One region of the Nostoc sp. FACHB-888 genome, then DNA from elsewhere that is predicted to be linked to it. Evidence: predicted binding sites of a transcription regulator. Region 1 holds the regulator's gene; the other holds the start of a gene.

Region 1 (4,182 bases):
ATCTGCAACAGACTTCATCTCGGTTCAATTACTAATTACCAGCTTGGTATTAATTACAGGTTACCCGGTAGCCTGATAATAACCATCACCGAGCAGTGTGTCAATTATTGCAAACTGGGAATTGGGGATTGGGGAGAATAACTACCGCCCCATGCTCAATGCCCTATTTGACTCCTTTCATAGAACGCCTTTAGAACTGGGAATTACACCAGCACGACGGGGGTCGATTTCCACCGCCATCTGTGTTGCCCTTGCAAAGGCTTTAAATGTTGCTTCAATAATGTGATGGGAATTAATTCCATCCAGTTGCCGAATATGCAGTGTCATTTGGCTATGGTTCACGATCGCCACAAAAAATTCGCGTACTAGTTGGGTGTCATAGGTTCCTACACGCTGAGTAGGAATTTGCAAGCCGTAGCTGAGGTGAGGGCGTCCAGAAAAGTCTAGCGTTACCTCAACCAAGGCTTCATCTAGTGGCGCACGAAAATTACCAAAGCGAACAATGCCTTTTCTGTCGCCTAGTGCTTGGTTAAAAGCTTGCCCTAAGGTAATACCTACATCTTCGTTGGTGTGGTGATCATCAATTTCCCAATCTCCCTTGGCTTGGACATCTATATCAATCAGCCCGTGGGAGGCAATTTGATGCAACATGTGATCCAAAAACGGAATACCTGTTGCTGCTGTACAAGTTCCTCTACCATCCAGATTGATGGTAACTTGCACATCAGTTTCACCAGTAGTGCGGTGAACAGTGGCAATCCGAGAGGTTTTAGTTGAATTATCGTAGTTTGAATTAACTTGGCGATTGGTTGTTTGCATCGGGAATGGGGAATGGAGCATAGGGAATGGGGCATGGAGAATTGGCAAGAATTTTACTAATACTCAATGTCCAATGCCCCAATTATCTTACATTCCCATAATTTCATATCCTGCATCTACATATAGAACTTGTCCGGTAATACCGCTAGACAAATCACTACATAAAAAAGCGGCAGTGTTGCCCACTTCTAGCTGAGTGACGGTGCGTCGTAGGGGAGCTACTTCTTCTACATGATGAATCATATCCAAAATTCCACCCACTGCTGAAGATGCCAGAGTGCGGATGGGGCCTGCGGAGATGGCATTGACGCGGATATTTTGCGGACCTAGTTCAGCAGCTAGGTAGCGCACACTAATTTCTAACCCCGCCTTGGCAACTCCCATAACGTTGTAATTAGGAATTGCCCTGACACCGCCTAAATATGTCAAGGTGACGATACTACCTCCCTCTGTCATCAAAGGTTTAGCCGCACCGCTTAACTGCACCAGCGAGTAGGTACTAATTTCTAAGGCGGTGTTGAAGCCAGAACGAGACGTTTGGCTAAAATCTCCAGTCAAATCGTCTTTGCTGGCAAAAGCAAGACAATGGATAAGGATGTCTAGCTTTCCCCACTTTTCGCGGATTGTCTCAAAGGTAGATTGAATCTGCTCATCATTTTGGACATTACAGGGAAGAAATAAGCTGGGATTGAGGGGTTCTACCAATTCCGCAACTTTTTTCTCCATTTTGCCGCGTTCATCCGGCAGGTAGGTAATACCCAGGTTTGCTCCGGCTTTATGCAGCTGTTGGGCGATGCCCCAGGCGATCGAGCGGTTATTGGCAATACCTGTAACAAGAGCATTTTTTCCAGTCAGATTCAGCATAGAAATTGTTAATGCGATCGATCATTAGGAGCATACTAGAATCTGAGGCACGTTTTGTCTTCGTTTTACACAGGATTTGCAAAAATGAATATTGATAAGGGTGTTTTCTATGACAAAAATCTTGATTTTTTATAAAGATATTCTCAAAATATCTTTATTTGTTCTTTAAAAAACCCTTTTTAATACTGCTATTGGAAGTACTTATCAACAATTAGTAGCTTAAAGGATCAACAATTATGTATCATTGTAAACAAAGAGTTATGAAGAGATTAGTTTGAGTATAGGAAAGTACAGAAAGGTTGACGGTGCTTTATTCATTTTTCGGGTGTATTCTTAGGTAATCAGTTTTTGTTTTTCCGGCATTGGGTAGGGGAAGGGAGATGATCGTGACACAAGATAAAGCCCTAGCAAATGTATTTCGTCAGATGGCGACCGGGGCGTTTCCGCCAGTTGTGGAAACGTTTGAACGCAATAAAACGATCTTTTTTCCTGGCGATCCTGCCGAACGAGTTTATTTTCTTTTGAAAGGTGCTGTTAAACTTTCCAGGGTGTACGAGGCAGGAGAGGAAATAACGGTAGCGTTGCTGCGGGAAAATAGTGTATTTGGTGTATTGTCATTGCTGACGGGAAATAAATCGGATAGGTTTTACCATGCGGTTGCATTTACTCCTGCGGAATTACTGTCAGCACCAATTGAACAAGTGGAGCAAGCACTCAAGGAAAATCCAGAATTATCAATGTTAATGCTGCGAGGTCTGTCTTCGCGCATTTTACAAACGGAGATGATGATTGAAACTCTCGCTCACCGAGATATGGGTTCTAGATTGGTGAGTTTTTTGCTAATTCTCTGTCGAGATTTTGGGGTTCCTTGTGCAGATGGGATCACAATTGATTTGAAGTTATCTCATCAAGCGATCGCAGAAGCAATTGGTTCAACTCGTGTTACCGTCACTAGGCTACTAGGGGATTTACGTGAAAAAAAGATGATTTCTATTCACAAAAAGAAGATTACTGTGCATAAACCTGTTACCTTAAGTAGGCAATTCACATAAAATCAATTGGAGAAAGGGGAATCGGCACGTGTTCTATTTTGAAAAATGACACTAATAGCTAGAGGTAAATCTAAAATTGAGTAATTTCAGCTATTGCCAATTTCCACTTCTCCCCAGACAATGGTTAAAAGTAGTAGGCTGTATCTGGAAGGATTTCGGTAGCTAAAGATGACCACCGGATACATCCTCATAGCAGCAATTTTAATTCTGGGAGGCGTAATTGCAACCGTGGGCGATCGCATCGGCACACGAGTTGGCAAAGCCCGCCTCTCACTTTTTAACCTTCGTCCGAAAAATACTGCTGTATTGGTAACTATTTTTACGGGCGGTTTGATTTCAGCATCAACATTAGGAATTTTATTCGCTGCCGACGAAGGCTTGCGAAAGGGAGTCTTTGAGTTAGAGGATATTCAAACAGACCTCAGACAGAAGCGGGAACAGCTAAAAACCGCAGAAACTCAAAAAAGTCAGGTAGAGAGTGAGCTAAACCAAGCAAGAATTGCCCAAGCAAAAGCACAACAAGACTTACAGACAATTAATAAATCTTTGCAGGCGGCGAATGCCAAACAACTGCAAACACAAGCTCAGTTGAACCGCACCATTAGTCAACAAGCCCAAACTCAAACTCAACTCCAACGCACTCAAGGTCAGCTAGGACAAGTTGTAACTCAATACCAAAAAGCCATAGCTGAATTGCAAAGCGTTTACAATCAGAGAAAAGAGCTACAGACGGCAGTTGAGCAACTGAAGACAGAACGCCAAAGACTGTATGCTGAAGCTAAAAAAGCGATTGATGAAGCCAAAACAGCAATTGAAAAACGCGATCGCGAGCTTGCTAATCGCCAAGAAGTCATAGAAGAACGCGATCGCAAAATTGCCCAACTCGATCAACTGATTCAAAAGCGTAATGTAGAAGTTGCAGCGCGAGAGCAAGTGATTGCCAAACGGGAATCACGCCTCAAAGAATTGGAAGCACAACAGCAGCAACTAGAACTTGAAGTTGCAAGGTTAGAAAAATATTATCAGTCCTACCGCGACCTGCGTTTAGGTAAGCTGGCCTTAGTTCGCGGTCAAGTTCTGGCCGCAGGTGTAGTTCGTGTTACGCAACCTACTGCTGCTCGTCAGGCAGTGGAACAACTTTTACAAGAAGCTAACCGCAACGCCAACCTCGAATTAAGTGAGCCTGGGGCAAATTCTGCAAATGCAGAGCTACTACGCTTCACCCAAGAGAGGGTTGAGAAATTGAGCCAGCAGATTGAGGATGGTCAAGAATACGTGGTGCGAATTTTCTCGGCTGGTAATTATGTCAGGGGAGAAAAGCAGATAGAGTTTTTCGCTGATACCGCTCGGAATGAATTGGTTTTTTCGCAAGGCGCGGTGCTGGCCACAACTACTGCTGATTCCAAAACCATGACATCGTATCAGTTACAGCAGCGACTGGAAATAC
Region 2 (4,182 bases), on a different contig from region 1:
GCTATATACCTTTAGAAGTTAAGGCGAAAGGTTCAGATACTCCCACTTACAACAAACCGTTTGATGCTACTGCTCAACCCGTCATATTGCCTCATAAACAGGGTGCAGTAGCGATGGCGCGATCGCAATCACCAGACTCCGCTTCTGCCCAGTTTTACTTTGCTTTGGCGGATCTAGCTTTCTTGGATGGTAACTACGCCGTGTTTGGCAATGTCACTCAAGGTTTTGATGTAGTCAACAAAATTCAGCAAGGCGATCGCATTGAGTCTGCTAAAGTCACTCAAGGTGCTGAAAATCTGAAAACACCAGGGCAGTAGGAGGAAGAGGGTAGGGGGCAGGGAGCAGGGGGAAAATAACTACTAACTCCTAACTGTTAACTCCTAAATTGGTAAAGGTTGTTGTCACTGGTATTGGTCTAGTTTCCGCCTTGGGTGGAAACTTAGAGGATAGTTGGCAAAATTTGATTGCAGGTAAATCTGGAATTCGGTTGCATCAACCATTTCCAGAACTTTCACCACTTCCTCTAGGTTTAATTGGTCAAAAACCATCTGAGTTAACAATGTTGACTCAGATGGTTGTTTCTTCTGCTTTACAAGATTCTGGATTAGTTTCAGCAGCTGATTGTGCTGTAGTTATTGGATCGAGTCGCTCTTATCAAGCGTCTTGGGAAACGCTGGCGCGGCAAATGTATAAAGACGCGGCAAATTTACCTGTGTCCTCTTTTGGAAATTGGCTAGATACATTACCTCACATGAATGCGATCGCAGCTGCAAGACAAATCGGTGCATCTGGGATAGTTTTGGCACCGATGGCAGCTTGTGCAACCGGGATTTGGTCTATTGCTCAAGCAGCTTTGCTGATACAAACTGGGCAATGTCAACAGGCGATCGCTGGCGCAGTGGAAGCACCAATTACACCCCTAACTTTAGCTGGATTTCAGCAGATGGGTGCTTTGGCAAAAACTGGGGCTTATCCCTTTGATTTGCACCGGGAAGGCTTAGTGTTAGGCGAAGGCGCAGCTGTGTTTGTCTTGGAATCAGCAGAGTTGGCAAAACAGCGTCAAGCAAAAGTTTATGGTGAAATTCTCGGTTTTGGCTTAACCAACGACGCATATCATAGTAATTCACCAGAACCTGAAGGGAAAAGTGCGATCGCTGCCATTAAACAATGTCTAGAACGTAGTTGTCTCTCACCAGGAGATATTGATTACATTCATGCTCATGGCACAGCTACCCAGCTAAATGATCAGATGGAGAGCATGGTAATCCAGCGTTTGTTTCCCCAAGGCGTGGCAGTTAGTTCCACCAAGGGAAGCTCAGGCCACACATTAGGAGCATCTGGAGCTTTAGGTGTGGCTTTTTCTCTCATGGCCTTAAAGCATCAAATTTTACCACCTTGTGTAGGATTTCAGCAGCCAGAATTTGATTTAAACATCGTTACAGCAGCACGTCTAAGCAAAATTAGGCAGGTACTATGTTGCAGTTTTGGCTTTGGGGGACAGAATGCAGCGATCGCACTAGCAAGGTAAAAATTTGTAAGTTTAACTATCCGACATCAGATATAAGTTTTAGTTAAGTATTTGTTTTTGATCTATAAACACTCTGCTTTCGCAGCAATAGCAGGATATAAAATATAAAACTGTAACAAAAACTACAAAACTCCTATTTTCCTCAAAAAAAGGATAAGCTAAATACAGATGATATCCGGTTCGTAAAGATACCGTGATTAGGAGAAAATTCTATGATTTCAAAATCGCTGTTGCTGCCAGAACCAGCTTCTCCAGCGCATATATGCCCATTTGATCAAGCCTGTAGCTACTTAGAAGCGGCAGCTAAAGAATTAAATTTAAATCAAGGTTTGCTGGAAATTCTTAGCCATCCGCGTAAGGTTGTCACGGTTTCCATCCCCGTGAAATTAGATAATGGAGAAATACAGGTTCTTGCTGGACACCGGGTGCAGCACTCCGATGTTTTAGGCCCCTACAAGGGTGGAACCCGTTACCATCCGGCTGTGACATTGCGCGAAGTATCCGCTCTCGCAATGCTGATGACGTGGAAATGTGCTTTGTTAGGTATACCTTACGGTGGTGGGAAGGGTGGCATTCCCATAGATCCGAAACGCTACAGTGTTGGCGAATTAGAGCGAATCACCCGCCGTTATATCAGCGAGTTGATTAAAGATATTGGGCCTGCTGTAGATATTCCTGCCCCAGATATGGGTACTTCGTCCCGTGAGATGGCTTGGATGATGGACACTTACTCTGTGAATGTTGGTCATGCTGTACCAGGAATTGTAACTGGGAAACCAGTTTCTATTGGTGGTTCGCTAGGACGGGAAATGGCAACCGGACGTGGCGTGATGATTATTGTTCGTGAGGCGCTGGCACAGCAAGGTAAATCCTTAGCAGGAGTGCGAGTAGCTATTCAGGGTTTCGGTAACGTTGGTAGTGCCGCAGCAGAATTACTACATCTTGCAGGCGCGAAAGTTATTGCTGTTTCAACTGGTACTGGAGGAATATTTTCCGAAGTTGGTCTTGATATTCCCAAGTTGAAAGTCTATGCTGCTGAAAATCGCAAGAGTATTATGGGTTTCCCGCAATCTGTACCAATTAGCAATGCAGATTTATTAGCTTTGCCCTGCGATGTCTTGATTCCAGCCGCTTTGGAAAACCAAATCACTGAAGAAAATGCGAATCAAGTGCAAGCGCAAATTGTCGCCGAAGCGGCTAATGGGCCAGTTACTCTTGAGGCTAGCTTGTCCTTAGAAGCGCGGGGTGTGACAGTGCTACCCGACATCTTGGCGAATGCTGGCGGTGTGGTAGTCAGTTATTTGGAGTGGGTGCAGGGTCTTTCCTACGTATTTTGGGATGAGGAACGGGTTAACCGCGAAATGGAGCATTTGATGGTACAAGCTTACCATCGGGTGATTCATCAGTCTGAGGTACGCCAAATTTCTATGCGATTAGCAGCTTACACTTTAGGGGTGGGTAGAGTGGCTCAGGCGCTGACTGACAGAGGTCTTTATCCTTAAGATTTTATACTTAGTTGTTCACAGGACAGATAAATCATTGTTGACAGCAATTTCACTGGAACAGCCATTGAAATTGCTGCCTTTTCTCGTTGAGCGATCGCTACAATATAACTACTACTAAATGTCTTCGATATTACAATAAGAAGCTTAATACATATAGCAAGCAAACTAAAAAAAGCTAGATTTCCCCATTGTTCTTTTGTTCCTATGCTCTGCATGGGAATGACTAATTAGGGGCTGCTGTTTCCAGTCAGACATTGAGTCAGCAGCACACATGAAGCATCCCCATGCAGAGCATTTAAACATCTTCTTCAACCAAATTTACGACTGCCCAGAAGGTGCAGCAGCATGAATCAAGTCTGGCTTCTCGTCACTAGGAGGACGTTCAATAGTTTGCTCCGATGTAGGACGTTGATGGCGTAGTTTACCGCCGTAGGCATCGCGAGTTTCGATCTGCACAGGTTTCCCCGTTTCAATTGACTGGTAAAGTGCTTGAATGATAGCAACATCAATCAGTCCTTCCGTCCCAGATGGTTCTGGGTCTCTATCTTCGAGAATACAATCAGAGAAGTACGTAAATTCAGCTGCTAGTTGATCATGATCCTCAAAGGTACGCTCTTGAGTTTCACCATTAATTGTCAGGTAATGCTTCAGTTCTCCCTGCCAAGGATAAGCAGGTTTTACTCGTAAATCGCCTTGAGTACCTACAATCTGATAGGTTGAAACACTTGCAGCTCCGAAGCTACAGGTAAATGTTGCTAATCGCTCATTGGGGAAACGCAAGATAACGCTAGCCATTTCTTCCACTTCGCTGAAGCGTTGTTCTCCCTTATTGGCAGCTACAGCAAATACTTCAATTGGTTCATCTTGAAATAGATAACGTGCAGCATTAATGCAGTAGATGCCAATATCATAAAGCGTGCCACCACCTGTTACATCTCGTAAGCGAATATTGCCCTCTTCTACTTGCTGAGTAAAAATCGAGTTGAAAATCCGTGGTTCACCAATTTGCTTTGAGCGGACAATTTCAACTGCTTGTAAATTGGCTTGTTCTAAATGTAAGCGGTAGGCAATCATCAGCTTTACATTGTTGTCATTGGCAGCTTTAATCATTGCCTCACACTCTTGTTCAGTTATTGCCATCGGCTTTTC

Evidence for each region. The regulator NtcA, encoded in region 1, controls nitrogen genes in cyanobacteria. The targets are predictions, from matches to a motif close to TNTGTANNNNNNNNTACANA.
Region 2: the regulator NtcA is predicted to act here: its motif matches at 1,638-1,657, upstream of H6G26_RS24410 (Glu/Leu/Phe/Val dehydrogenase).

The regions. Positions count from the first base shown of each region.
Region 1 is NZ_JACJQM010000015.1:49,642-53,823, reverse strand. It holds gene H6G26_RS12060 (ABC transporter ATP-binding protein) at 1-18, opposite strand, end outside; gene hisB (imidazoleglycerol-phosphate dehydratase HisB) at 178-819, opposite strand; gene fabI (enoyl-ACP reductase FabI) at 907-1,683, opposite strand; gene ntcA (global nitrogen regulator NtcA) at 2,064-2,735, shown strand; gene H6G26_RS12040 (DUF3084 domain-containing protein) at 2,904-4,182, shown strand, end outside.
Region 2 is NZ_JACJQM010000048.1:40,653-44,834, reverse strand. It holds gene H6G26_RS24420 (peptidylprolyl isomerase) at 1-317, shown strand, start outside; gene H6G26_RS24415 (beta-ketoacyl-ACP synthase) at 386-1,528, shown strand; gene H6G26_RS24410 (Glu/Leu/Phe/Val dehydrogenase) at 1,741-3,030, shown strand; gene H6G26_RS24405 (Gfo/Idh/MocA family oxidoreductase) at 3,352-4,182, opposite strand, start outside.